2 regions of the Faecalibacterium sp. BCRC 81149 genome follow, and region 2 is predicted to be linked to the other one. Evidence: predicted binding sites of a transcription regulator. Region 2 holds the regulator's gene; the other holds the start of a gene.

Region 1 (10,233 bases), on a different contig from region 2:
CGGACGAGCCCACCGGCGCGTTGGACAGCGAGACCAGCATCCAGGTCATGGAGCTGCTCAAGGAGGTGGCAAAGGACCGGCTGGTGGTCATGGTCACCCACAACCCGGAGCTGGCCCAACAGTACGCCACCCGCATCGTGAACCTGAAGGATGGTGTCATCCGCTCCGACACCGCCCCCTACAAACCTGACACCGCTCAGCTTGCCCCTGCCGTTCACAAGAACATGGGCCACTCCTCCATGTCGTGGTGGACCTCGCTGACCCTGAGCTTCAACAACCTCTGGACCAAAAAGACCCGCACCCTGCTCACGGCCTTTGCAGGCTCTATCGGCATCATCGGCATTGCGCTGATCATTTCCCTGTCCACCGGTGTCAACCAGTATATCGCCGATATGGAGCGGGACACCCTTTCCGAGTACCCGGTGCAGATCCTGCGCAGCGGCATGGATCTGACCAGCCTGCTGTCCGCCGACCTGCCCGGCCAGCCCGCCGCCCCCGACCTCGGCAAAGGGATGGTGCCGGTGCGCCAGCTCGTGACCCAGATGGTTTCCGGCATCACCTCCAACGACCTGAAGAGCCTGAAAGCCTACCTCGAGAGCGATGCCTGCAGCATCGGGGAGAGCGTTTCCTCGGTGGAGTATTCCTATAATGTCCAGCCCCAGATCTACCGCCAGGACCCGGACGGCAGCATCCGGCAGGTGAACCCGGATTCCTCCCTTTCCGCTCTGGGCATCAGCTCCACCAGCTCGACCAACAACATGATGGCCAGCATGATGAACACCAGCGTGTTCTACCAGCTGCCCGCCAGCGATGCACTGTATCATTCCCAGTACGAGGTCAAGGCAGGCCGCTGGCCCGAAAGCTACAACGAATGCGTTGCCGTGCTGGGTGCGGATGGTTCCATCACCGATTATGCCCTCTACGCGCTGGGCCTGCGGGACAACGCCGAGCTGGACAAGATGATCCAGCAGTTCGCCCAGAACCAGAATGTGGATGTGCCCGAAGATTTCAAGACCTACCGGTACAGCGATTTTCTGGGCCGCACCTTCAAGCTGGTCAACGCGGCCGACCGCTACCAGTACGACGATGCCCACAGCACCTGGGTGGACAAATCGGACGACAAGGCCTTCCTGCAGGAGCTTGTGGCCAACAGCGAGACCATGACCATCGTGGGCGTGGTGCAGCCCAGGGAAAACGCCTCCGCCGCCATGCTTTCTTCCGGCATCGCCTATCCCGCCTCCCTGACCCGGCACGTCATGGACACCGCCGCCCAGAGCAGGCTGGTGCAGGACCAGCTCGCCGACCCGCAGACCAATGTGCTGAACGGTGAGCCCTTCGGCACCGGGCAGACCGCTGCCGTGGACATGGCTTCCCTCTTCTCCATTGACACCGACCAGCTCGAGAGCGCCTTCCAGTTCGACCCCGGCAAGCTGGATCTTGACCTGAGCGGCGCGTTCGACCTGAGTGATGGTTCCGTAGATTTTTCCTCCCTCATTGACCCGGACAGCTTCCAATTTGATCTGACCGAAACGCCCGACATCGACATGAGCGCCCTGACGGACGTGTTCGCCAACATGGACATTTCCATCCCCGCCGACAAAATGCAGCAGCTGGCCCAGAAGGTGATGACCGGCTACAAGGATTACATCATCGGCAACGGCATTCTGGGGCTGGACAAGATCGGTTTTGACCAGTATCTCGCCAGCGACCAGTTCCAGCAGCTGATGAAGGATTCCATGGGCAGCCTCATCGATACCGCTGCCCTGCAGGAGCAGTTTACTGCCGCCATGCAGCAGGTCATGGGCAGCGTGATGGCAAACTTCTCGGAACAGATCGCCGCCGAATTGCAGGCCCAGCTGGGCGCTGCCATGGAGCAGGCCATGGGCCAGATCAGCACGAACCTGCAGAGCCAGATGACCGAGCGCTTCTCCTCTCTGGGCAGCCAGATGGAAAGCGCGCTGAAGATCGACGCAGATGCGTTCCGGAATGCCATCCGGTTCAACATGACCGAGGACGATCTGGCGGAGCTGATGAAGTCGAAAATGATGTCCACCAGCGCCACCTATGAAAGCAACCTGCAGGCCTTTGGTTATGCCAGCGAGGACGATCCCAGCCAGATCAACATCTATCCGCTGGACTTCGAGCAAAAGGCTAAGGTCCTCAATGTGCTGGACAGCTACAATGCCGCCATGCGTGAGCAGGGCGCGGAAGACAAGGTGATCCAGTACACTGATGTGGTGGGCACCCTGATGACCTCCGTGACCAGGATCATCAACATGATCTCCAACATGCTGGTGGCCTTTGTCTCCATCTCGCTGGTGGTCTCCTCCATTATGATCGGCATCATCACCTATATCAGCGTGCTGGAGCGCCGCAAGGAGATCGGCATCCTGCGTGCCATCGGTGCTTCCAAGCGGAACATCTCCGAGGTGTTCAACGCCGAGACCTTCATCATCGGCCTGTGCTCGGGCCTCATGGGCATCGGCCTCAGCAGACTGCTGCTCATTCCGGGCAACATGCTCATCCAGAAGATCGCCGTCGGCACCAGCGTAGTGGCCGTTCTGCCCTGGAAGGCCGCTGTGGTGCTGGTTGCGCTGGCAACTGTGCTGACCATTCTGGGCGGCTTCATCCCTGCCAAAACCGCTTCCCGCTCTGACCCTGTCAAGGCTCTGAGAGCAGAATAAGATCACTTTTTCAAAGAGGCTGTTGCACAAGCCCCAGCAAAAAAGACCAGAGTTGTTTCGCCAAAAGGCGTTACAACTCTGGTCTTTTGCTTTCTTTCATGTGAACAGTGCGGCGGCTTCTTTACCACTCTTCTTCGTCAGCGCCCACCCTTGTGCGGCGGAACATGCTCTCCACAATGGCGCAGTATTTGTCCGCCAGACAGACGATGACCGCCTCGCGGCAGGTCGGGATATGGCGGAAGGTCAGGGGCCACATGTGGCTTGCAATGACGTTCTGCTCCTTTTTGGTAATGCCGAACACCCGCTGTGCGTTCACACAGGCAGACCCCGGGTGGGAAAAGCCGTGCATCTCAAACAGATGCCGCAGGCCGTGGAAAGAGCCCTGCTTGTGCCAGTCATAGAGATAGAAATCGTGGAGGAAGGCCCCCACGGCCAGCGTGGTCTCATCGGCTCCCAAATGGAAGCGGTGGTTGATCCAGCAGCTGACCACGACCACATTCTTGCAGTGCTGGTAGGTGGTCACATCACCGTGCTGGATAAACTCACGCATTTCCTGCACCTTGGGGTGATGGTCGTACTGTTCCAGAATAGCGGACAGGCGCTCCCGTTCCGTTTGTGAAAGCTGCATGGAAAATTCCCTTTCTTTTTGTCAGAAACGCTCAGCTCAGCTCCGCAGCTGAACCGGGTTGGAGCTGCCGAAGTTCTCAGCGGCCGAAGGATTTTCGCGGGTCAGGCTCAGGTCCACCAGATACTGCCTGCCGTCGCCCAGTGCTTCCAGCTCGGCCAGCTTGGCCTCGGCAGAAGCCTTGTCCGGGTACCACTGGATGAGGAAGAAGTTCTCCTCCTCCACGCCGTAATACAGCCACTGGCCGTCCGCCCGCAGCAGGTCGTCCAGATGATCCACCTCATCGCCATCGGTCAGGCCCAGGCCCTCCTCGGCGTAGACATTTTCAGGTTCCACCTGCAGCACTTCGATGACCTGAATGGCGCTCTGTAAGTATTCATCCTGCGAAATGCTCTTGTCCGAGCGTTCCCAGCCCGTCAGGAATGCCTGCATCAGCAGGTTCTTCACGGAGATCTCCGGCTTCATTGCCATAACATATTCCTCTTTCCTCGTTTGTTTCCGCTGACCAGTATACGCTAAAAATTGTGAAAGGTCAACTATTTCTTTATGAATTTTTTGTAGCAACGCACAAAAGGCATTTTGTTCCAGTTCATTTCTGAACTTTTTATGAAACCCCTTGATTTTTGACCCGCATCGGTGTATATTAGCACTCGAAAGATATGAGTGCTAAGAAGATGCAGTATCGGCTGCTTCTTCTGCATTGCCGCTCCTTTTGCGAGGGGCCGGATCTGAATACTGTACAAAAGAGGTTTTGTATTATGGCGAAGAAAGAATTTCAGGCTGAAAGCAAAAAACTGATGGACATGATGATCAACTCCATCTACACCAACAAGGAGATCTTCCTGCGTGAGCTAATCTCCAACGCTTCGGATGCCATCGACAAACTTTATTATAAGAGCCTGACCGATCCTTCCGTGGGCATGAACAAGGGCGATTTCCGCATCCTGCTCACCCGCGATAAGGACAATCGCCTGCTGACTGTCTCCGATAACGGCATCGGCATGACCAAAGAAGAGCTGGAGCAGAACCTGGGCACCATCGCCCACTCCGGTTCTCTGGACTTCAAGAAGGACAACAAGGACGAGAACATCGACATCATCGGTCAGTTCGGCGTGGGCTTCTACTCCGCCTTCATGGTCGCCGACAAGGTCACCGTCATCTCCAAGGCATACGGTGCGGACGAGGCCTGGCAGTGGGAGTCCAGCGGTGCTGACGGCTACGAGCTGACCCCCGCTGAGAAGGAAACCGCCGGTACTGACATCATCCTGCACATCAAGGACAGCACCGATACCGACAATTACGAGAACTTCCTCGATGAATACGGCATCGTGGCCATCGTCAAAAAGTACAGCGACTATGTGCGCTATCCCATCCAGATGGAGCGGGAAAAGAGCCGTCAGAAGCCCGAACCCGATCCCAAGCCCGAGGACTATAAGCCGGAGTGGGAGACCTACACCGAGCTTGAGACCCTGAACAGCATGGTACCCATCTGGAAGAAGCAGAAGAGCGAGGTCACCGATGAGGAATACGCCAGCTTCTACAAGGATAAGTTCAACGATTACTCTGACCCTGCCCGTGTCATCGTGAGCCGCACCGAGGGCACCGCCAACTACAACGCCCTGCTGTTCGTGCCCAGCCATCGCCCCTATGATTTCTACACCAAGGAGTATGAGAAGGGTCTGGCTCTGTACGCATCCGGCGTGCTCATTATGGAAAAGTGCGCAGACCTGCTGCCCGATTACTTCAGCTTCGTCAAGGGCATTGTGGACAGCCAGGATCTGAGCCTGAACATCAGCCGTGAGATGCTGCAGAAGGACAACCAGCTCAAGCTGATCCACAACGCACTGGAAAAGAAGATCAAGAACGAGCTGCACTCCATGCTGGTCAACGACCGCGAAAAGTACGAGGCATTCTGGAAGGAATTCGGCCGCCAGATCAAGTTCGGCGCTTACTCTGATTACGGGATGCACGCTGAGCTGCTGCGCGACCTGCTGCTGTTCTGGTCTGCCAAGGAGCAGAAGATGGTCACCCTGCAGGAGTATGTGGACAAGATGCCTGCCGAGCAGAAGTTCATCTACTTTGCCGCCGGTGATTCCACCGATCGTCTGGCAAAGCTCCCCGCCGCCGAGCTGGTTCTGGACAAGGGCTATGATGTCCTGCTGCTGACCGAGGACGTGGATGAGTTCTGCCTGCAGATCATGCGCAGCTACCCCCGCAAGGATGCCGAGGGCAAGGACGGCACCGTGGAGTTCAAGAACGTCAACAGCGGCGATCTGGGCCTTGAGACCGAGGACGAGAAAAAGGCCGCTGAGGATGCCACCGCCGAGAACAAGTCCCTGTTCGATGCCATGAAGGACGCACTGGACGGCAAGGTCAAGGAGGTCAAGGTCTCCACCCGCCTGAAGGATCACCCTGTCTGCCTGAGTGCCGACGGCCCCCTGTCCATCGAGATGGAGAAGGTGCTCTCCAAGCAGCCCGGCAGCGAGGGCGTGAAGAGCGACAAGGTGCTGGAGCTGAACATCAACCATCCCGTGTTCGCCGTGCTGAAGGCCGCACAGGAGGCCGGTGATACCGACAAGGTCAAGAAATACAGCAGCCTGCTCTATGCACAGGCACAGCTGATCGAGGGCCTGCCCGTGGATGATCCCGCCGCTTACGCCGAGGCCGTTTGCAGCCTGATGAAGTAATTCCCTTTCCCACAAATAAATTACCCCCTTAACAAAAGGGCCGTGCTCCGCTATAATAAAGTGGAACACGGCTTTTTTATTTTAGGAGGATTCTGCCCCATGGAGCCCAGACGCAGCAAACATTTTCTTGCCCACATTCCCACCATTGCCCTGCTGGTAGTATTCGCCATGTCACCCTGGCTGGGCATCCTGTTCTTCATCCTGCGTGCCATCGACCGGGATGCCGAGAAAAAGGAGCAGGAGAACGCGGAATATTCCAGCGATTTCCGCCCCCAGGACACCGGTGCCGGTCAGCCGGCCCGGGACACTGAACCAGTCTATGGCCACGATGTGCCCACTGCCGAGCAGCAGAACGCCAAAAAGTGGCACAAGACCCTGACCAGCCTCTGCACGGTGTTCGGCGGCATCTTTCTGGTGGTGGGCCTTGCAGGCCTTGCCGATATCATTGACATGTGGGGCTACTGGTTCGACTGGGGCGAGTTTCTGACCGCGCTGGCCCAGACCATTGGCGGCGGCGCTGCGCTGGCCATGGGCCTGCGGATGAAGCAGGCCCGCAAGCTGGAGCGCCAGCTGGACAAGATCGTTGGGACCCGGGATAATATCCCGCTGGACGAACTCTTTGCAGCTGCGGGCATTGATGCCGACAGGGGCCGCGCCGCCGTGGAGCGCGCCATCGACCACGGCTATTTCGGGGCCGATGCCTATATCGACAACCGCACCGGCACGCTGGTGGTGCGGGGCGCTGCGCCCCAGCCGCCCAGACCCGCCGAGCCCGCACCCGCACCGGCTCCCGAGGATCAGTATGCCGCCCTGCAGCGCCAGCTCCGGCAGGCCAACGATGCCATCCCCGACCCGGTGATGACGGCCAAGATCTCCCGGCTGGAGGATGTCAGCGCCCGCATCTTCGCACTGGCAAAAAAGGACCCGGACAAAAAAGCCCAGCTGCAGAAATTTATGGATTACTACCTGCCCACCGCGCTGAAGCTGCTGAACACCTACGCCCAGCTTTCGGCACAGGATGTGCAGGGCACCAACATCACTGAGGCAAAGCAGAGCATTGAGCGGAGCATGGATCTGCTCATCACCGCCTTTGAAAACCAGCTGGACAAGCTGTTTGCCTCCGATGCGCTGGATGTTTCCACCGACATTGCCGCGCTGGAAGGGATGCTGAACCTCGACGGGCTCACCGGCGGCGATTTCGCGCCCCGGAGCTGACCGCCGGAACTGCGTTGACCTTTCATCCAGATGCAACAATAATACATGGTCTTTTCTCGACAGAACCGATATTATAGAATCAGAAGAACGGGCCCTGGCCCTTTGAAGAATCATTCACCTATACAAGGAGGAACGCGCCATGATGAAGCCTATTTCTGTCTGGAAGCAGGAGCTGGCGGGCGGCACCCATACCGCCCGGCTGGCCTCCCTCTACTGCTGTTCGCCGGAGCAGACCGCTGCCCACGCCGCACGCTATGCGGCAGTGCTGGACGGGCTGGAAGCTACCTTTGGTGCACACACCGAGGCCGGACTGTACAGTGCCCCGGGCCGCACCGAGATCGGCGGCAACCACACCGACCACCAGCATGGCCGGGTGCTGGCCGGCAGCGTGAACATTGACATGATCGCTGCCGCTGCCCCCAACGGCTTGAACCAGCTGCGTGTGCAGAGCGAGGGCTATGACCTCTGTGTCATCGACCTTGGCGACCTTGCTGCCCGCAAGGAGGAAGAAAACACCACCATGGCCCTGCTGCGGGGCGAGTGCGAGGCCTTCAAGGAGCGTGGCGCTGCCCTCTCCGGCCTGGACGTGTACATCTCCTCCAATGTGCCCAAGGGCAGCGGCGTTTCGTCCTCTGCCGCCTTTGAGGTGCTGATCGGTGTCATCCTGAACGACCGCTTCATGGCCGAAAAGGTCTCCCCCATCGCCATTGCGCAGATCGGCCAGTGGGCAGAGAACGTCTACTTTGGCAAGCCCTGCGGCCTGATGGATCAGATGGCCTCCAGCGTGGGCAACATTATCACCATCGACTTTGCCGATCCTGCCCACCCCGATGTGGAGCCAGTGCAGGTGGATTTTTCTCAGGCAGGCCTTGCCCTCTGCATCCTGGATTCCGGTGCAGACCACGCCGACCTGACCGATGAGTACGCCGCCATTCCCAACGAGTGCCGCGCCGTGGCCGCTGTCTGCGGCGGCGAAGTCCTGCGGGATGTGCCCTTTGAGACCTTTATTGCAAATCTGCCCGCATGCCGCAAACAGTGCGGTGACCGGGCTGTGCTCCGGGCTTTCCACGTCTACGCTGACAACCAGCGCGTTGCCCGGCAGGTAAACGCCCTGCGCGCCGGTGATTTTGAGACCTTCCTGCAGCTGGTCAACGAATCCGGCACCAGCAGCTGGGAATACCTGCAGAACGTCATCCCTGCCGGGTACAAGGAGCATCAGGAAGTGGCTGTGACCATTGCCGCCGCAAAGCATTTCCTGAACGGCGCGGGCGCTGTCCGCGTTCACGGCGGCGGCTTTGCCGGCACCGTGCAGGCCTTTGTGCCGCTGGAGAAGCTGGATGCCTTCAAGGCTGAGATGGAGGCCATTCTGGGCGCAGGCAAGTGCCACATCCTCTCCATCCGTCCGGAAGGAGGTGCCGTGCTGTGATCTCTACTGCCATTCAACAGCTCGTCAACTATGGGCTGGACACCGGGCTCATCCTGCCCGATGACGAGATCTACATCCGCAATCAGCTGCTGATGACCATGCAGCTGGACAGCTTTGCCGAGCCTGAGGGAGATGTCTGCTACACCGACCTCGAGAGCATCCTGAAAACGCTGGTGGACGATGCCGTGGCCCGGGGCGTGTGTGAGGACAATTCCACCGCCCGCGATCTGTTTGACACCAAACTGATGGGCGTGCTGACCCCGCGCCCCTCTATTGTCCGCGCCAACTTTGAGGAGCGGTACGAAAGCGAGGGCCCCCAGGCCGCCACCGACTGGTTCTATGAATTCAGCCAGGATACCGATTACATCCGCCGCTACCGCATCAAGCGGGACGTGAAGTGGGTCACCAAGACCCCCTACGGCGATCTGGATATCACCATCAACCTCTCGAAGCCCGAAAAGGACCCCAAGGCCATTGCCGCCGCCAAGCTGGCCCCCCAGAGCGCCTACCCCAAGTGCCAGCTCTGCGTGGAGAACGAGGGCTATGCAGGCCGGATGAACCACCCCGCCCGTGAGAACCACCGCATCATCCCGCTGACCATCAACGGCAGCGCGTGGAATCTGCAGTACAGCCCCTATGTCTACTACAACGAGCACTGCATCGTGTTCAACAGCCAGCACACCCCCATGAAGATCGAGCGGGCCACCTTCCGCAAGCTGCTGGATTTCGTGGGCCTGTTCCCCCACTATTTCGTGGGCAGCAATGCCGACCTGCCCATTGTGGGCGGCAGCATCCTGAGCCACGACCACTTCCAGGGCGGTCACTACGAGTTCGCCATGGCCAAGGCCTCCATCGAGAAGAGCTGGGTGTTCCCCGGCTTTGAGGATGTGGAAGCCGGCATCGTCCACTGGCCCATGAGCTGCATCCGCCTGACCTGTGCGGATGACGAGCGTCTGGTGGAGCTGGCAGACAAGATCCTGACCGCATGGCGCGGCTATACCGACGAGGCAAGCTTCATCTTTGCCGAGACGGGCGGCGAGCCCCACAACACCATCACCCCCATTGCCCGGGTGCGGGATGGCAGATATCAGCTGGATCTGGTCCTGCGCAACAACATCACCACCCCGGAGCACCCGCTGGGGGTCTACCATCCCCACGCAAAGCTCCACCACATCAAAAAGGAGAACATCGGCCTGATCGAGGTCATGGGTCTGGCAGTCCTTCCCAGCCGCCTGAAGCAGGAACTGTTCGATCTGGCAGATATGCTGGTGGCCCGGGTGCCTGCCGAGCAGTACCCCGAAGCCCTGCAGAAGCACGCCGCATGGGCACAGGAGATCCTGGCCCGCCATCCTGAGCTGAACAGCGACAGCGTCCACCTGATCCTGCAGGATGAGGTAGGCCAGGTGTTCGCGCAGGTGCTGGCAGATGCCGGTGTCTACAAGCTGGATGAAGCCGGCCGCGCCGGTTTCGTGCGGTTCCTCGAAAGTGTAAAGTAACCACCACAGGCCGGCGGTGATTCCCCACGCAAGTGAGTACGGGTTGCGGCTCCCAGCGTCTGCTTCGTGCAATTGCACTCGCATCCTGCTGGCCGCGGCC
Region 2 (10,233 bases):
TGGGCGTGGTGGGGCTTTCGGGAGTGGTGGTCCGGGAGACACAAGCGTATCTGAAACGAAAATGACCCTCTCCGTCCATGCAGTCTGTCTGTCAGATGCGGGATGGAGAGGGTCATTCTTTATCGCTTCTTCTGATTTGGCTTCGGGGCAGGCCGCTTCAGGCTCCGCACCGCGTCACGCCCGGCGGCGATGCCGCTGCCAAAGGCCCAGTGCAGGTTGAAGCCGCCGCAGCTGCCGGCGCAGTCCAGCGTTTCACCCACAAAGTAAAGGCCGGGGCAGCCCTTGAACTGGAAGCTGGGGGTCACTTCGGTCAGGCTCAGGCCGCCGCCGGTGGTCTGGGCCTGCTTCCAGCCGCAGGGGGTCAGGCCCTCGAACAGCCAGTGCTTGGCCGCGTTGGCCAGCACCTGCCAGGCTGCATCCGGCAGGGTGTCCACCGGTTTTTCAGGCAGCTTTGCCGCTGCCCACAGGGCGCGGCCCAGCTTGGGGTTGAGCAGGCCTGTCCAGAAATCCGCAGGTGCCTTGCCCGGCAGCAGGGGCACCCGGGCTGCAAACAGGGCGGTCAGGGCAGCCTCGTCCAGCGTGGGGAAGAGGTCCAGCTCCACAGCCGGGCGCTTTGGCCCCCGCCCCGGGGCCAGATAACCGGACAGCTGCATGATGCAGATGCCCGAAAGCCCGTAGTCCGTGAACTGCACCTCGCCGTTTTCCACAGCCACGGTGCAGTGGCGGTCGAGGTCCAGCAGGGTGGCAGAGGCTTTGGCCCGGATGCCGGCCAGAGATCGGTTGGGCCTGGCTGTCTGCAGGGCGGTCAGGCAGGGGTACAGCGGCTCCAGCTTTCCGCCGCACTGGGCGGCGAATCGGGTGCCGAAGCCGTCGGTGCCGAACTGCGGCCCGGCATTGCCGCCCATGGCGCAGATGACGGCATCGGCCCGCAGGGTCTGGTCATGGCCCTCGGCATCCTCGCACAGGATGGTATAACCGCTGCGGTTCTGGCTCAGGGTCTGCACGGTGCAGCCGGTGCGCACCTCCACGCCCAGCCGGGCAAGGTGGCCTTCCAGCAGGGCCAGCACGTCTGCGGCCTGGTTGGAGTAGGGATACACCCGTCCGGTTTCATCGGTGCGGGTGTACAGGCCCAGCGCCGCGAACCATTCCAGCGGCGCGGCGGCATCCACCGCGGCCAGCAGGGGCCGCAGGGCGGCGGGGTCGGCAGTGAAATACTGCTCCGGTGCAATGCCGGTGTTGTCCAGATTGCAGCGGCCGTTGCCGGTGGCCAACAGCTTTTTGCCGCACCTGGGGTTGCGGTCCAGCACCGTCACCCGCACTGCCCCTGCCGGGGCAGACTGGGCAGCGGCCAATGCGGCGGCAAGGCCCGCTGCACCGCCGCCCAATATCACGATCTGCTGCATAAGAGCACCCCCTCGGAAATCCATACATTTTATTATAACATACACAGCGGCAAAAGGACAGCGGAATGCTTTAAATTTACGCCCAATAATTTTTGGCGATAGTCTTGACAGAAAAAACAGAATTTGGTAGTGTAGATTCGACGGAATTGCGTGGTTTCGCAGGCTGCGGAAATGCGGCCGCAAAAGGGCAGAGAGTTGGGACTCTGCTGAGGAGAAGCTGAATATGTGGAAGAAAAAAGAAAGATGGACGGCAGCTGCGGTGCTGCTGGCGATGGTCGTGGCGACAGGTCTGTGCTGGTACATCCTGTACATCCGGCAGCAGTTCTATGACGAAGGCACCCGCAACCTGCTGGAGACCTATGAGCAGGTGGATAAGTCTTTTTCCATCTTCTCTCAGAGCAACTGGAACATGCTGAACGAGTGGGGCAAGGACCTGCAGGCCGCCAATGATGAAGGCCAGACGGAGAAATGCCTGCGCAGCTATGAAGCCGAGCGGGAGATCTGGCGGTACAGCAGCGTGTATCTGTTCAATGAAAACTGCGAATATTGGAGTGTCCGGGGCAAGCATGAAAAAGTGGATCACCTCTGGACGGCCTTTGAAGAGATGTACCGCACCGGCAAGCCTACGGTGTCCAGCTACATCATGCGGAGCGGGGAGCGCCGGGTGGTATACGCTGCACCCATTGCGCCGGTGGAGATCGACGGAACTACTTACACCAGCCTTGCAGTGAGCTATCGGAATAAGACCATTGAGGAATTGATCGGCGGCAATGCCTACGGCGGGCAGAGCGACTGCTACATCATCCATCCCGATGGCGATGTGATGCTCTCGGAGGAGCCCAAGAGCGAGATCGATGACTGGATGGACAACCTGTTCGATTACCTGCAGAAACACACGCAGGTGGATGGGGGCGCACTGACCCGGGCCCGGCAGGACGTGGCAGAGGTCCGCAGCGGCAGCCTTTCCTACTGTCTCGAGGGCAAGAGCTACTATCTGGTCTACCGGCCGGTGGGCTTTCAGGATCTGTCCATTGTGGGCATCGTCGGCCGTGACGTGGTGGACAGCGGAATGCGGAAGATCCAGAATGCCACCATCCTGCTGCTGGCGGGCCTGTTCCTCTGCGCAGGCATCGTGCTGGTGCACGGTGTCCGCACCGATGCCCGCCTGCGCGTGGAGGAAAAGGAGCGCGCACTTCAGCAGGAAGAGGAGGCCCGCCAGCAGATGGAGGACCTGGCCAACACCGACGGCCTGACCGGACTGTATAATGAACGCTATTTTGACGCATTGTTGAAAGAAAACGAGCTGTACAAGACACCGTTTGTCCTGTTCTACCTCGACCTTGACCGTTTCAAGCCTGTGAACGACCGTTACGGCCACGATGTGGGCGACCAGCTGCTCAAGGAGGTGGCCAGCCGCCTGCGGGGCTGCGTGCGGGAGAGCGATGCGGTGTTCCGCATCGGCGGGGATGAGTTCGCCCTCATCGTCAACGGAGCCGCAACGGAGGGGTTCTGCAAGAGCCGGGTGGAAAAGATCAAGGCAGCCATCCGGGAGCCTTACCGCCTGAAGGATGCAGAGGTGCAGGTTGGCACCAGCTGCGGCTGTGCGGTCTACCCAAGTGACAGTGACGATGTGCGTGCCATCCGCATCCTGGCTGACCACCGGATGTATGAGGATAAGCAGCGCTCCGGCAGGAGCTGAATGAATAATTCCCTTCCTGTTTCCACAGAATAACCATACTTCGCAGAAATCTGGAAGCAAAACCGGAACATGGAAAGGAAGGGAACCTTATGAAAGCAACCGGCATCGTGCGCCGCATCGACGAGCTGGGGCGGGTGGTCATCCCCAAGGAGATCCGCCGCACCCAGCGCATCCGCAGGGGAGACCCGCTGGAGATCTTCACAACAGGGGACGGCGAGGTCATCTTCAAAAAGTATTCGCCCATGGGGGAGCTGAGCGGGGTGACGGCCCAGTATGTGGATGTGCTGAGCAAGTGCTTTGCCCTGACGGCCTTTGTCTCAGACCGGGACCGCATTCTGGCGGCATCCGGTGCGGGCAGGCGGGATCTGGCAGACCGCAGCGTGAGCCAGCCGCTGGAAAAGCTGATGGACAGCCGCAAGCCCTACCAGAGCGATGGCAGCCCTGAAAAGGCACTGCTGCCCTGTGAGGGCTCACCCCGGGCGCTGCTGTGCGCTGTGCCCATCATTGCGGCGGGGGATGTTACCGGCAGTGTGGGCCTGCTTACGGAGGACCGCACTGCCCGGCCCGATGCCGCTCAGCTCAAGGCGGTGAACGTGGCGGCGGCATTTCTGGCAAAGCAGATGGAGGAATGATCTATTATATAGGAGAGCCGCCGCAGGGCGGCTCTTTTTTGTACGGCCTTTATGACAGAATTATGAATCTTTCAAAACTTTTCTGAGAAGCTATTGACAGCGCCGCAAAATTGGATATAATGGTCTTAGCACTCAGGAAGAAGGAGTGCTAAAGAACAAAAAGCGAACGAAGGAGGCAGGCGCTATGACGATGGATGCACGCAAACAGCGTGTCTTGCAGGCGATCGTTGCGCTGTATGGCCTCGAGGGCGAGCCCGTGGGCAGCAGTGTGCTGGCAAACTACTTTGATATGGCAGTTTCCAGTGCCACGCTGCGCAACGAGATGGCCGCGCTGACCAAGCTGGGTCTGCTGGAGCAGCCCCACACCAGCGCAGGCCGTGTCCCCAGTGCCAAGGGCTACCGTTATTATCTGGATCATCTTCTCACCGATGACCAGCCGCTGGACCGTGTGACCCGCGCCCGTGTGGACGCGGTGTTCGCAAGCCTTGACCATGAGCCGGAAAAGCTGGCACAGGGTGCCGCCAAGGCACTGGCCGCCATCAGCGGCTGCACTGCCGCTGTCAGCACTCCCTGTGCTGAGGATCTCTGCATCGCCCATTACGAGGTGGTGCAGGTGGGCCGCAGCGCCGCAGCGGTGCTGGCTGTGACCACTGCCGGTTATGTCCGCACCCGTGTGGCGCGGGTCCGCACCGGTCTTTCCCGGGAAAATGCAGCGGCGCTTGCCGCCCTGCTCAACCGGAACCTGACCTTTGTGGCTCCTGTTGATCTGTCGCCCCGGCTCCTTGCAGAGCTGTGCAGCCAGATCAGCCCGGAGCTGGTGCCGGTGATCAGCGCCGCCGCCGCTATCCTGCAGGATTCCACCCAGCCCCATGTGTATTTGGGTGGTGAGCAGTACCTGCTGGACTGGCCCCAGCTGGACGGCAAGGTGGGCAGCATCCTGAGCCTGCTGAACGACGAAGAGCAGGCCGCCGCCCTCATTGCACCCCCGGCAGAGCAGAGCGAAAGCATCCTGCTGGGCGAGGATCTGGAACCTCAGATCCCCGGCCTGTGCATCGTGAGTGACCGGTATCTGGTGGGCGGAGGCCTCTGGGGCTCCGTGGCCCTCATCGGCCCCACCCGGATGCCCTTCCAGAAGCTGATGCCGCTGCTCCACACCTTTGCCGATCAGCTTGGCGAAGGAATGAGCGGCAAACGAAAAGATACCCCGCAGGCAGCCGCACCCCGGCGGACTGTGATCTATAAGGAGGACCTGGAATGAGCGAAGAAACAAAAAAGACCCCGCAGGCAGAAGAACCTGCCGTGGAGCCCAACACCGCCGAGCAGGCCGCCCCGGAAACTGCACCTGAGCAGGCAGCGGCTCCCGAGACGAACGCTGAAGCGGCAGACCCCAAGAAAAAAGATGGCTTCTTCAACAAGAAGGCCCGGGAGCTGGAGGCTGTGAAGGCAAAGCTGGACGCGGCTGAGAAGAATGCCAATCAGGCCAAGGATCAGCTGCTGCGGATGGCCGCCGAGTATGAGAACTACCGCAAGCGCTCCACCCGTGAGGCTGACCAGAAGTTCAACGACGGCGTGTCCTTTGCCGTGAACCAGATCATCCCCATTCTGGATACGCTGGAGATGGCGGCCAACGCCCCCACCACCGACGAGAACTACAAGAAGGGCGTGACCATGACGCTGGACAAAGCCGCCAAGGCGCTGAGCACCCTCCATGTGGAGGAGATCGAGGCGCTGGGCAAGCCCTTTGACCCCAACTTTATGAATGCCGTGCAGCAGATCCCCGCCCCTGATGGGCAGGAGAGCGGCACCGTGATCACGGTTTACCAGAAGGGCTACAAGCTGGGCGATAAGATCGTCCGCCATGCCACCGTTGTTGTGGCAGAGTGATTTTGCAAGACCCCGCAAGGGTTTTCAAATATAACATCCGCTTGGTAACATTTGAGCATCACATAAACAAAAAAACGTTCTGAATTTGAGAGGAGCTTTCATTATGAGTAAGATCATTGGTATCGACCTTGGTACTACCAACAGCTGCGTGGCTGTTATGGAGGGCGGCGAGCCCGTTGTTATCGCAAACTCTGAGGGTGCACGCACCACCCCGTCTGTTGTCGGCTTCACCAAGACCGGCGACCGTCTGGTGGGTCAGGTGGCAAAGCGCCAGGCCATCACCAACCCTGAGAACACGGTGGCTTCCATCAAGCGTTATATGGGCACCGACCACAAGGTGACCCTGAACGGCAAGGAGTACACTCCCCAGCAGGTCAGCGCTATGATCCTGCAGAAGCTGAAGGCAGATGCCGAGGCTTATCTGGGCGAGACTGTCACCGATGCAGTCATCACCGTTCCTGCATACTTCAACGACAGCCAGCGTCAGGCAACCAAGGACGCAGGCACCATTGCCGGCCTGAACGTCAAGCGTATCATCAACGAGCCCACTGCCGCATCTCTGGCATACGGCATCGATAAGGAAGAGGACCAGAAGATCATGGTCTACGACCTGGGCGGCGGCACCTTCGATGTGTCCATCATCGAGATGGGCGACGGTGTGACCGAGGTTCTGGCCACCAACGGTGATACCCACCTGGGCGGCGATGACTTCGACCAGCGCATCATCGACTGGATGGCAGATGCGTTCCAGAACGAGAACGGCATCGACCTGCGCAAGGATAAGATGGCCGCACAGCGCTTGAAGGAAGCTGCTGAGAAGGCAAAGATCGAGCTGTCCAGCGCAATGAGCAGCCAGATCAACCTGCCCTTCATCACTGCTGACGCTACCGGCCCCAAGCATCTGGATATGACCCTGACCCGCGCAAAGTTCAATGAGCTGACCGCTGATCTGGTCGATCGTACCATGACCCCTGTCCGCAAGGCTCTGCAGGATGCAGGCCTGCGTCCCTCTGACCTGAAGAAGGTCCTGATGGTCGGTGGTTCCACCCGTATCCCCGCTGTCTACGATGCAGTCAAGAAGGAACTGAACTGCGAGCCCTTCAAGGGCATCAACCCCGATGAGTGCGTGGCTGTGGGCGCTGCCATTCAGGGCGGCGTTCTGCAGGGCGATGTCAAGGGCCTGCTGCTGCTGGATGTCACCCCGCTGAGCCTGGGCATTGAGACCCTGGGCGGCGTGTGCACCAAGATCATCGACCGCAACACCACCATCCCCACCCACAAGAGCCAGGTGTTCTCCACTGCCGCTGATAACCAGCCCTCTGTTGAGATCAACGTTCTGCAGGGCGAGCGTGAGTTTGCCCGCGACAACAAGAGCCTGGGTGTGTTCCACCTGGATGGCATTGCTCCGGCTCCCCGTGGTGTGCCTCAGATCGAAGTTACCTTCGATATCGATGCAAACGGCATCGTGAAGGTCAGCGCAAAGGATCTGGGCACCGGCAAGGAGCAGAACATCACCATCACCGCTTCCACCAATATGTCCAAGGAAGATATCGACAAGGCTGTGAAGGAAGCTGAGCAGTTTGCTGCCGATGATAAGAAGAAGCGTGAAGAGGTCGATATCCGCAACGGCGCTGATCAGATGGTGTTCCAGACTGAGAAGATGCTGAAGGAGAACGGCGACAAGATGCCCGCTGACGTGAAGAGCGAAGCTGAGGCAAAGCTGGCCGACCTCAAGACCGCTGTTCAGTCCGGTTCCATCGATGAGATCAAGGCAAAGCAGGATGAGCTGAGCCATGTCTTTGAGAAGATGTATCAGGCTGCCGCTGCTGCCCAGCAGGCTGCAGGCGCACAGCCCGGCCCCGATGCTGGCGCAAACAACCAGCAGAAGCCCAACGATGACGGCGTTGTGGACGCTGACTTCAAGGAAGTCTAAGGTCTGACACAAACGGCAGATGCCCGGCCAAACCGGCGGGCAGGCGTGCCGGATAAAAGCAAAAGCCGCTCCGGTTTTGCCGGGGCGGCCTTTGCTGGTTTTATAGAGGTATGGTTATGGCACAGGAAAAGCGCGATTACTACGAAGTGCTGGGAGTATCCAAAACGGCCACCGATGCGGAGATCAAAAAGGCTTACCGCAAGCTGGCCATGAAGTACCACCCGGACTACAACCCCGGCGATAAGGATGCCGAGGAAAAGTTCAAGGAAGTCAATGAAGCCAACGAGGTGCTTTCGGACCCGAAGAAGCGCCAGTTGTACGATCAGTACGGCTTTGCCGGTGTTGATCCCAGTTATGCAGCCCAGAACGGCGGCGGTGCGGGCGGCTTCGGCGGCTTTGGCGGCGATGGAGTCGATCTGGGCGACATCTTCGGTGATATCTTTGGCGGCGGCTTCGGCGGCTTTGGCGGCTCTGCCCGTCAGGCAAACCCCAACGCCCCCCGCAAAGGCCAGGATATCCGTGTGCGGATCACCCTGAGCTTTGATGAGGCCGTGCATGGCTGCAAGAAGAACATCACCATCACCCGCCAGCAGGAGTGTACAGAGTGCCATGGCAGCGGCTGCGCCGCCGGCAGCAGCCCCGAGACCTGCCCGGACTGCGGCGGCCGCGGCTATGTCATCCGGCAGCAGCGCACGCCCTTTGGCGTGATGCAGACTCAGCAGCCCTGCTCCCGCTGCGGCGGTAAGGGTAAGCTGGTCAAGAACCCCTGCAAGGTCTGCCACGGCAGCGGAAAAACTGCCGCCAGGAAAACGCTGGAGGTGTCCATCCCCATGGGCATCGACGACGATCAGAGCTTTGCACTGCGCGGCATGGGCGATGCCGGTACCAACGGCGGCCCTGCCGGTGATGTGATCGTGATGGTCACGGTCCGGCCCAGCGAGGTGTTCCAGCGCGATGGCTATGATGTCTGGGTCACGGTGCCCATCACCTACAGCCAGGCGGTTCTGGGCGACAGCATCACCGTGCCTTCCATTGACGGCAAGGTGGAGTACACTGTGCCCGAAGGCACCCAGAGTGGCACCACCTTCCGTCTGCGCGGCAAGGGCATCCAGTATCTGAACGGCCGCGGCCGGGGCGATATGTACGTCAAGTGCGAGGTGGAGATCCCCAAGAAGCTGAACAAGGCCCAGCGGGATGCCCTGAAGAAGTTTGAGGGTACCCTGAAAGAGGAGAACTACGAAAAGCGCAAGGGCTTCTTCAAGAAGCTGAAGGATATGTTTGCATAAGATTGGCGGCCTCGCCCTCTCAGTCTCGCTGACGCTCGCCAGCTCCCCCAAAGGGGGAGCCAAGAGTACTTGCCTCTCCCTTCGGGAGAGGTGGATTTGCGAAGCAAAGACGGAGAGGGTGAGCACGCTAAACAAAAATGGAGTTGTTACACGAGATGTGTAACAGCTCCATTTTTTATGCTTGAATTTAATGTGCCGGGACAAAATCCTCCGGACAGACACAACCGTTCTGTGCCAGAACACGGTGTAAGACCTGCATGACACCGGCTTCCCGGTGGGAGGGGGCCAGGAACGGAACGTTCCGGCGCAGCGGAACACTGCCGTTTTCCATCAGAAAACCGTATTTTGCGGTACGCAGCATCTCGGCATCGTTGTAGGTATCGCCAAAGGCCATCATGCTCTCAGACGGCAGACCCCACAGCTGCCCCAGCGTTTGCAGGGCGGCACCTTTGTGGACACCGGGATTCATAATGTCCACCCAGCATTCACCGGCAACGGCTACGGAGTAGATGCTCCGCTGACTGGCATAGACCGTGTCGTAGGCCTGCTGCGCATTGTGCTGTGGCAGGTAGATGGTGAATTTGTCGGCAGGGGCGGTGACATCTTCCAGCCGGTCCACATATTCGATCTTGGTGTAAAAATGCCGCAGCACGGCATCGTGGACGGCGAACGGCCGCTCCACATAGGCACTTTCCAGACCGCAGAGAACCGCAATATCGCCCTGCTCCCGGGTCAGGCGGTTCAGCGCCCGCCAGCCTTCCGGAGACATCTCCGAAGTGAAGAGGTTCTGCCCCTTCCAGCGGATGGCACCGCCGTTGTCGCCGATGAAAACAAGCTCATCCTGTAAGGTGGGGAACATGGCTTCCAGCGTATAGAGCGGTCTGCCGCTGGCAGGAGCAAACCGGATGCCCAGCTCTGCCAGTGCATGGATCGTCTCTTCAAAGTCAGCCGGGAGCTGACTTTGTTCGTCCAGAAGGGTGGCATCCATGTCGGATGCGATCAAGCGGATACGATCCATAACTTAACCCATATAGCTGATGTTCACATCGATCTGGCCGCCGTAACCGGGGATGCGGGCGGTGCAGGTGCCCTGCCACATGTTGCAGGCAATGGGGCTGGAGGCCACGTTGTAGTGGGCGTTCCAGATGTAGTAGTTGGACAGCTGGCTCATATCCAGCCGCTTGCGGAACCAGGTGGTGGAGGCGTACACGCCGGGCTTGTAGCCCAGTGCCTTGACCTCTTCACAGAAAGCCACGGCACACTTGGTGCGGTCTTCCACGCCCAGACCATCGGCACGGCCATTGCCTGCACCGGAAGCCTCAGTATCAAAGTAGATGGGGTAATCGAGCTGGCGGCCATTCAGCACATAGACGCAGGCCTGTGCTTCCTCGCGGGC

What was found. The regulator HrcA, encoded in region 2, represses chaperone genes, less so after heat shock. The targets are predictions, from matches to a motif close to TGTTAGCACTCNNNNNNNNNGAGTGCTAACA.
Region 1: the regulator HrcA is predicted to act here: its motif matches at 3,951-3,981, upstream of htpG (molecular chaperone HtpG).

What each region holds. Positions count from the first base shown of each region.
Region 1 is NZ_QXJA01000005.1:40,039-50,271, reverse strand. It holds gene D3F01_RS07445 (ABC transporter ATP-binding protein/permease) at 1-2,684, shown strand, start outside; gene D3F01_RS07440 (HD domain-containing protein) at 2,806-3,312, opposite strand; gene D3F01_RS07435 (hypothetical protein) at 3,349-3,780, opposite strand; gene htpG (molecular chaperone HtpG) at 4,068-5,996, shown strand; gene D3F01_RS07425 (5-bromo-4-chloroindolyl phosphate hydrolysis family protein) at 6,096-7,211, shown strand; gene D3F01_RS07420 (galactokinase family protein) at 7,351-8,637, shown strand; gene galT (UDP-glucose--hexose-1-phosphate uridylyltransferase) at 8,634-10,133, shown strand.
Region 2 is NZ_QXJA01000004.1:83,313-93,545, reverse strand. It holds gene D3F01_RS06655 (sodium:alanine symporter family protein) at 1-65, shown strand, start outside; gene D3F01_RS06650 (aminoacetone oxidase family FAD-binding enzyme) at 120-1,403, opposite strand; gene D3F01_RS06645 (diguanylate cyclase) at 1,627-3,102, shown strand; gene D3F01_RS06640 (stage V sporulation T C-terminal domain-containing protein) at 3,192-3,734, shown strand; gene hrcA (heat-inducible transcriptional repressor HrcA) at 3,919-4,992, shown strand; gene grpE (nucleotide exchange factor GrpE) at 4,989-5,618, shown strand; gene dnaK (molecular chaperone DnaK) at 5,722-7,551, shown strand; gene dnaJ (molecular chaperone DnaJ) at 7,668-8,837, shown strand; gene D3F01_RS06615 (HAD family hydrolase) at 9,025-9,855, opposite strand; gene D3F01_RS06610 (GH25 family lysozyme) at 9,859-10,233, opposite strand, start outside.